2 regions of the Dorea sp. genome follow, and region 2 is predicted to be linked to the other one. Evidence: a T-box and tRNA genes for the amino acid it is inferred to sense, from the RefSeq annotation. Region 2 holds a T-box; the other holds one or more tRNA genes.

Region 1 (4,416 bases), on a different contig from region 2:
GTTCTGATTTCGATCCTAAGGGAAAATCAGACAGAGAAGTAATGGCATTCTGCCAGAGCTTTATGACAGAACTTTGCAAATATATCGGAGCTGACACAGATGTTCCTGCTGGTGACATCGGAACAGGTGCAAGAGAGATCGGTTACATGTTTGGTCAGTATAAGAGAATCAGAGGCCTGTATGAAGGTGTTCTGACAGGAAAAGGATTAAGCTACGGCGGATCTTTAGCAAGAACAGAAGCTACAGGATATGGTCTTCTTTACTTAACAGAGGAATTATTAAAGATTAACGGAAAAGACATCAAAGGAATGACAGTAGCAGTTTCCGGAGCTGGTAACGTTGCAATCTATGCAATCCAGAAAGCTCAGCAGCTTGGAGCAAAAGTTGTAACAGCAAGTGATTCTACAGGATGGGTATACGATCCAGACGGAATCGATGTTGCAGCATTAAAAGAAATCAAAGAAGTAAAACGTGCAAGACTGACAGAGTACAAGAACTACCGTCCAAATTCAGAATATCATGAAGGACGTGGTGTATGGTCTGTAAAAGTTGACCTTGCTCTTCCATGTGCTACACAGAATGAACTTCACCTTGAAGATGCAAAACAGTTAGTAGCGAACGGATGCGTAGCTGTATGCGAAGGTGCTAACATGCCTACTACATTAGAAGCAACACAGTATCTGCAGGAGAACGGTGTAATCTTTGCACCTGGTAAAGCTGCAAACGCTGGTGGTGTTGCTACATCTGCACTTGAAATGTCACAGAATAGCGAGAGACTTAGCTGGACATTCGAAGAAGTAGATGCAAAACTTAAGAACATCATGGTAAACATCTGCCACAACATGGACGATGCTGCAAAACGTTACGGAATGGAAGGTAACTATGTTGCCGGAGCTAACATTGCAGGATTTGAAAAAGTTGTAGATGCTATGACAGCTCAGGGAATCGTTTAAGATTTATAAAAAAGCCCCGCAAGCCTTGTGTGTTTGTGCGGGGCTTTTCTTTTTGGAAAAATATACTGATTGAATATACTTGCGTTATAACATAAAAATCTGACAAAAATAAAATATAGCGACAATTCTCTGATAAAATATTGACAATAATTAAAAAAAACAGATATAATATAAGCGAAAACACCAGTTTACAACTTTAAAAATGACAGATCTGTTAATAAATTGATTACTATTAGTTTAGTAATAAAAACTTTGAGAGTATAAGTTCACGGTTTCTGGTGATATGTTTTTAAATGTTATAAAAAGAAGCATGTGTAATTTTTAGTGGTAAAGTGGTGTTAAAAAATACTTGCATTTATAAACAATAGGGTTTATAAAGCGTACATTTATCAGAATTTTTGAAAGGAGGCCAACAATGAAAAAAACGACAAAAAAATTGTTGCATAAAGTAAGTGCATTTTTTATAATGCTGTCGTGTATCACTTTTTTGATGGGAGTCGATTCATATGCAGCAACGAGTAGCAAAAGCGTAACATTAAGCGGAGTAGCAAATAGTGTACCATTAACTGCAACTGTTAATTACAAGGTAAATAATAGTAATGGAAAATATAGTCTTTCTAGCATTACAAGTATTAAAGTTTCAAATTATTGTGGACTTCCATCAGTTGGTTCGACAAATACATCATTATGCACATTAAATACTTCAACGGGAAAATTAACTACAGCAAAAATTAGAGTAATTGTGTTTGATGTAGACTCAACAACATCATCTGATAATAATAAACAAACGAATCAAGTTACATTAAATAATGATGATGGAGAAAATGCATCTGTTTTGTCGAGAACATTATTAAATGAGATAGTAACTTTTAGGTAGCAATGCAAGTGTAATATTGATAGTATATTACTTGCCTTCAGAAGAAAGGAGAGAATCAATATGAATAATATTGTAAAAGGTTTACTGTCTTCGATTATTGGTTCGCCGCTTGGGGCAAAGCAATATTACAGAAAGCAGTTTGAAAAGAAAGAAATTGAAAAAGAAATAAATACATTAAAAAGTACGGTAGATGGTGCTGAGATTGATAAAGAGTTAATTTCTTCTATTGATCCTAAAGTAAACTATTATGTTTTAAAAGGGGAGAGTATGAGAACTATTCTGGGAGAGGTGCTGAAGACAGTACTTGAAAAAAATGCTGACAGTTATGATAAGATTGCTCCATATAAATTAAAACATAATTATGATAAATATTTCCTGTTTTCAAATGAGAAAAAGAAAACTGGCTTATATGAGATTCTATCATTTGAAAAAGAAGCAGATGCAATAAACATAGCGAAAAGCATGAATGAAAAGGTATATAAAGTAAGTCCTACAGGAAAGTTTAATCAAATATTTTTTTGATGCAGGGTCAATAAATAAAAGCCGGCTATCCAGAACTAAAATGCAGATTGGATGGCTGGCTTTTTCTGACATCTACGTAATTAAAACACTGTAAATTGGCGCTTTTTGAGGAATTATTGAAAAAGTTTCAAAAAAATGTAAAAAAGGTGTTGACTTTACTCTGAACCAATGATATACTTACGAAGTCGGTTCGAGAGAGACGACAAAAGATATGGGATCATAGCTCAGCTGGGAGAGCATCTGCCTTACAAGCAGAGGGTCATAGGTTCGAGCCCTATTGGTCCCATACATTTTCAAAATTTGATTGTGGCGGGATAGCTCAGTTGGCTAGAGCACACGGTTCATACCCGTGGTGTCGCTGGTTCAAATCCAGTTCCCGCTACTGATTATGGCGGGATAGCTCAGTTGGCTAGAGCACACGGTTCATACCCGTGGTGTCGCTGGTTCAAATCCAGTTCCCGCTATTTTTATTTTAAATATAAATGTTTACATAGTGAAAAATAATATGATACCCCTTAGGCAGGAGAGAAAAATCCCAAACTGCTTAAGGGGTATTTTGCATTCCAAGTTATAAAAACATCATGAAATCTTTCATGGTAAAGTATACAAGAAAAGTGAAATCGTCTATAATACATTACATATGATGTCAGTGAAGGTACAGAGCAATCTATGGCATCAGGTCAGGAACAAAATATCTTTTGATCCTAATCGATAACGTATGTTAAGAAACAGGAGGAAACATAATATGGTACCAAGAAGTAGTTTGCTGATCCGTATATTAGCGGGCGGCTATATCACATATCTGGGAGGAAAACTTCTGATCAGTTCGATTAAAGAACAGCCGGAGAATTACATATTGTATGTGGCAGCGGGAATCGTATTTATCATTATCGGTCTGATCTGGCTTGTGAGATCTGGAACCAAGCTTGTGAAGAAAGAATATGAAGACGACAGCGTGATGGGGCAGCTGAATAAAGATGAGGATGAAGACGGCCAGACAGAGACAGAGGAGGCAGCAGGAGAAGAAGCAACAGAAGAAGCTGCAGTAGAAGAAAAAGCTGCAGTATCAGAAGAAACCGATGAAATTAAAAAAGAAAATGAATAATAGATATATTGCCGGCGGGCGGAATATTCGGAAAACAAAGAAACAGGAGGAACACATATGCGTGTAGGTATGGGATATGATGTGCACAAATTAACCGAAGGACGGGATCTGATCCTGGGAGGAGTAAAAATCCCTTATGAAAAAGGTCTGCTTGGTCATTCTGATGCGGATGTACTGTTACATGCGATTATGGATGCACTGCTTGGAGCAGCGGCACTGGGAGATATCGGAAAACATTTCCCAGATACAGATCCTGCGTACAAAGGAGCATCCAGTATCAGGCTTTTAGAGCATGTAGGAAAGCTGATCGATGAAAAACTCTATGTAATTGGTAACATTGATGCCACGATCATTGCGCAGAGACCAAAGATGGCTCCACATATCGAACAGATGCGTGCCAATGTCGCAGAGGCACTTCACATTGATATTGATCAGGTGAATATCAAGGCAACGACAGAAGAAGGACTTGGATTTACAGGAACAGGAGAAGGAATTTCATCCCAGGCGATTGCAAGCCTGGATACCATTGCAAATTACAGCTACAGAGTCGGACCATCAGAAGGCGGATGCGCAGGATGTGGAGGCTGTATGAAAGCGTTTTCAAATGAAGAATAAAGGCGGAAAAATGGCTCAACCCCTGGAGTGTGTCTGAAAAAAGCTTTCTGCAAGCTCAGAGGCACTCTGAAAAGTGAATTAGGAGAGATACACAAAATGGAAATAAAAAAACTGGAAGCAGAAGAAAGACAGAACACAAGAGCATTATATGAAGAAGTGTTTTCTGAAGACAGTAAAAGCTTCGTAGATTACTATTATGAAGAAAAGGTAAAAGACAATCAGATCTACACAGTGGAAGAAGATGGCGGCATCAGGGCGATGCTTCATCTGAATCCATATGAACTTGTGGTAAATGGAAGTAAAAAAGAGGTGAACTATATCGTAGCCGTTGCAACGCAGGAAAG
Region 2 (4,416 bases):
ATGGTAGATACGGTATTTTGCGATCTCGATGTACCAGTCGCAGAACTCATCCCATAAGAAGTCATAGATCTTGGAAAGTGCGATACCAAGCTCGAACTTGTCCATATTTTCTGTTACATCTTTTACAAGGTTGTTGCACTTGGACATGATCCATCTGTCAGCCGGACGTACTGTGAAATCAGCCGGTTTCTTAAGCTCTTTGTCGCCTAAGTTCATCATGATAAATCTGGAAGCATTCCATACTTTATTTGCAAAGTTACGGCTTGCTTCTACACGTTCATTGTAGAAACGCATATCATTACCAGGTGCGTTACCTGTCATCAGTGTCATACGGAGTGCATCTGCACCATACTGATCGATGATCTCCAGCGGATCGATACCATTTCCAAGGGATTTACTCATCTTGCGTCCCTGTGAGTCACGAACCAGACCATGGATAAATACTGTATGGAACGGTGCTTTTCCAGTATGTGCATATCCTGAGAATACCATACGGATTACCCAGAAGAAGATGATATCATAGCCTGTTACCAGAACATCTGTCGGATAGAAGTAATCCAGATCCTCTGTCTTATCCGGCCATCCGAGTGTTGAAAATGGCCACAGAGCTGAACTGAACCATGTATCCAGTGTATCTTCATCCTGTGTAAAATGTGTGCATCCACATTTCGGGCATTTCTCCGGTGCGCCGTGTCCGACAACTACTTCACCACATTCATCGCAGTAGTAAGCCGGGATTCTGTGTCCCCACCAGATCTGACGGGAAATACACCAGTCACGGATATTCTCAAGCCAGTGCAGGTAGATCTTGTTGAAACGTTCCGGAACGAATCTTAAGTCGCCGTTCTTGATTGCTTCGATGGCTGGTTTTGCCAGTTCTTCCATCTTCACGAACCATTGCTGCTTGATCATTGGCTCTACAGTTGTGTGACAACGGTCATGTGTTCCTACATTATGAGAATGTGGAACTACTTTTACCAGGTATCCCTGTTCTTCCAGATCAGCTACCATCGCCTTTCTTGCCTCGTAGCGGTCCATTCCGGCGTATTTTCCACCGTACTGCTCGTTGATCGTTGCATCATCGTTCATGATGTTGATCTCAGGCAGGTTGTGACGTTTTCCAACTTCGAAATCGTTAGGGTCATGTGCAGGTGTGATCTTAACCGCACCTGTTCCAAACTCTTTGTCTACATAGTAATCGGCAACAATCGGAATCTCTCTGTCTGTCAGTGGCAGTTTACACATTTTTCCTACGATATCTTTGTATCTTTCATCATCCGGGTGAACTGCGATTGCAGTATCTCCAAGTAATGTCTCCGGACGTGTAGTTGCGATCTCAAGGTAATCATCTGTTCCAACGATTGGATATTTGATATGCCAGAAGAATCCATCCTGTTCCTCATGCTCAACCTCTGCATCGGAAAGGGACGTCTTACATACCGGGCACCAGTTGATGATTCTGGATCCTTTGTAAATGTATCCTTCGTTGTATAATTTGATGAATACTTCTTCTACTGCTTTGGAACATCCTTCGTCCATTGTGAAACGTTCTCTGTCCCAGTCACAGGATACACCTAATTTCTTTAACTGACCTTCGATGGTTCCTGCATATTCTTCTTTCCACTGCCATGTTCTTTCCAGGAATTTTTCTCTTCCTAATTCTTTTTTATCAATTCCTTCTTCTTTTAACTGGTTTGTAACCTTAACCTCAGTAGAGATAGCCGCATGGTCTGTTCCCGGGATCCAGAGTGCATTGTATCCCTGCATTCTCTTATAGCGGATCAGGATATCCTGCAGTGTATTATCCAGGGCATGTCCCATGTGAAGCTTACCGGTAATGTTCGGTGGCGGCATTACTGTAGTAAATGGTTTCTTGCTTCTGTCTACTTCGGCGTGGAAATATTTGTTATCACACCATTTTTCATATAATTTTGCTTCAATCGCTTTGGGATTGTAAGTCTTTTCCAGGTTTTCGCTCATAGTTTCCTCCTCATTTCACACTTTTTTCACATTTTTTTATTACATGAAAAAACCCTTTACATTACGTAAAGGGCGATTGTAGTCGCGGTACCACCTTCATTATATAGGAAGAAATTCTTCACTATATATCTCATCTTATTCTTTAACGGGAACGACTCCGGGATGAACTAATGCCAATTTTATAGTATCAGGTTCATTCATCCGGCTCCGAAGCTACCTTCCGACGTCTCGTATTCCTTAAGTGTCTCTCAGCCGATGGATCACTCTCTCTGGTATGGACGAACTTACGCGTACTCCTCTTCTTCAATGCCTTTATGTATAAACTACTGAATATGATAGCCATCAAGTCCCCATTTGTCAAGGAGTTTAGGTATTTTTCAGAAACTCTTAAGGAGTTCTGCAAGAGTTTCTTCAGATATTCATTCCTTCCACCAGGCTTCTATACCAGGCCGAAACACTTCATTATATAGAGCCATCCGGTCAGGGTAAATGCGCTGCACATGGTCGTGAGCATAACTACACTGGAAGACAATACTCCCTCATGTCCCATATTCTTAGCCATAACAAAACTGCTGACTGTCGTTGCCGATCCAAGCATGACCAGGATTGCGATCAGTTTCTCTTTTCTGAATCCGATTGCTACGGCAAGCGGCATGAATACCGCCACAAAACCAATTAATTTGATAAATGCAGCAATCACAGTCGGTTTGATCTTACCAAATGCTTTCTTGATATCAAATGTAGCACCCATTGCCATTAGTCCCATCGGTGTTGCTACACCACCGACACTGCTGACTGCCTTATGTAAGATCACCGGCATCGGAAGCTTCAGTGCTGACCACACTAAACCGGCTACAATACCGATGATGATTGGATTTGTAATGATACCGATCAGTGTCTTTTTAATCAGTGCTTTATCCATTCCTTTTTGTCCCGGCTTAAAAAACGACAGTACAACAACTGCCATGATATTATAAAGCGGCACGCTTCCGATGATCATAAGCGGTGCCTGTCCGGAATTGCCGTAGATATTCTGGATAAATGCAATTCCAAGAAGTGCAGCACTGCTTCTGTATGCTCCCTGGATAAATTCTCCCTGGATATTTCTATCTTTTAACAGGCAGGAGATTCCAATTGCGATCGAGATACTGATCAGTGTAATGACAAAGCAGAAAACTACGAATTTCGTATCCCACGCTTCTTTAATGTCTACGACTGCCAGATCGCCGAATAATAATACCGGCAACGGAATCCGGAAGACGAATTTGTTCATCTTATTAGCAAAATCTTCGTCCATCCAACCGATCTTATTGAAGAACAGTCCCAGTATCATCATTAAGAAAATGGGGACTGTTGCATTTAAACTAAATATCAGATTGTCCATAATTGTCCTTCCTTAAAAATCAATCTTATCCGGATGTGATCCAGACCCGCCAAAATTTCCCATGCTGTCTATTCTTTCCATATCATTCTCATCCAGGATAAAATCAAAGACTTCCGCATTTTCTCTAATACGTGATGGTGTTACGGATTTTGGCAGCGGCAGTATGTCGTGCTGAAGGCACCAGCGGATACAAAGTTGTGCAACAGATTTACCATATTTCTGTGCGATTTCCTGTAATGTGAAATCTTCCAAGATACGTCCATTTCCAAGCGGACTCCATGCCTCTACCTGAATCCCATTATTTTTACAGTAGCTTACTGTTTCATCCTGCATACATCCAGGATGAAATTCGATCTGATCAACCATCGGTGTCACTTCTGTCTCCATCAATGCTTTTAAATGATGCGGCATAAAATTAGATACTCCAATTACTTTTATTTTTCCTGCTTTATAAAGCTCTGTCATTGCTTTCCATGTAGAAAGGTTAAGTTCCTCCCAGTTTTCAAACTGATGCTGAGATGCCGGCCAATGAATCAGATACATATCCAGATAATCCATCTTCAGATCTTTGCAGGTTTTCTCAAATGCCTTCATCGTCTTATCATATCCACGCTCCGTATTCCATACCTTGCTTGTAACAAATAACTCATCTCTTGCAATACCACTTTGGATTATACCTTCTCCAACACTGCTTTCATTGCCATAAGCTGCTGCCGTATCAATATGTCTGTATCCGGATTCAATAGCAGCCTTTACACTAGATAAAGCTGTGTCACCGTCCGGAGTCTTCCATGTTCCATACCCAATGCACGGAATACCCATCTTATTTTTCAATGTAAATGTATCTGTTAAACTCCTCATCTTACCAGTTCCTCCTGTCATAATATTTATCCAAATAATTTCTTATATATGTTATAATCCTCTTCCTTGAACACATTAAATATTACCCGTTCTAATTTTGAAGATGATAAGTACTTATCTACCATCTTCACCGCAATCTCTGCCGCCAGCCTATTCGGAAAATGAAATTCTCCTGTAGAGATACAGCAAAA

What was found. The T-box of region 2 lies ahead of ACWJAF_RS09135 (valine--tRNA ligase). A T-box ahead of a tRNA ligase gene usually reads a tRNA of that ligase, here a tRNA-Val.
Region 1: it has a tRNA-Val gene. The T-box ahead of ACWJAF_RS09135 (valine--tRNA ligase) is inferred to sense a tRNA for this amino acid. The anticodon was not compared.

Annotation. Positions count from the first base shown of each region.
Region 1 covers NZ_CDRRQK010000029.1:19,883-24,298, reverse strand. The annotation lists gene gdhA (NADP-specific glutamate dehydrogenase) at 1-953, shown strand, start outside; gene ACWJAF_RS11955 (hypothetical protein) at 1,369-1,830, shown strand; gene ACWJAF_RS11950 (hypothetical protein) at 1,891-2,352, shown strand; tRNA gene ACWJAF_RS11945 (tRNA-Val) at 2,566-2,638, shown strand; tRNA gene ACWJAF_RS11940 (tRNA-Met) at 2,661-2,734, shown strand; tRNA gene ACWJAF_RS11935 (tRNA-Met) at 2,743-2,816, shown strand; gene ACWJAF_RS11930 (hypothetical protein) at 3,098-3,457, shown strand; gene ispF (2-C-methyl-D-erythritol 2,4-cyclodiphosphate synthase) at 3,515-4,072, shown strand; gene ACWJAF_RS11920 (GNAT family N-acetyltransferase) at 4,169-4,416, shown strand, end outside.
Region 2 covers NZ_CDRRQK010000017.1:59,617-64,032, forward strand. The annotation lists gene ACWJAF_RS09135 (valine--tRNA ligase) at 1-1,980, opposite strand, end outside; T-box leader at 2,046-2,296, opposite strand; gene ACWJAF_RS09140 (AEC family transporter) at 2,420-3,364, opposite strand; gene ACWJAF_RS09145 (aldo/keto reductase) at 3,377-4,225, opposite strand; gene ACWJAF_RS09150 (protein-ADP-ribose hydrolase) at 4,252-4,416, opposite strand, start outside.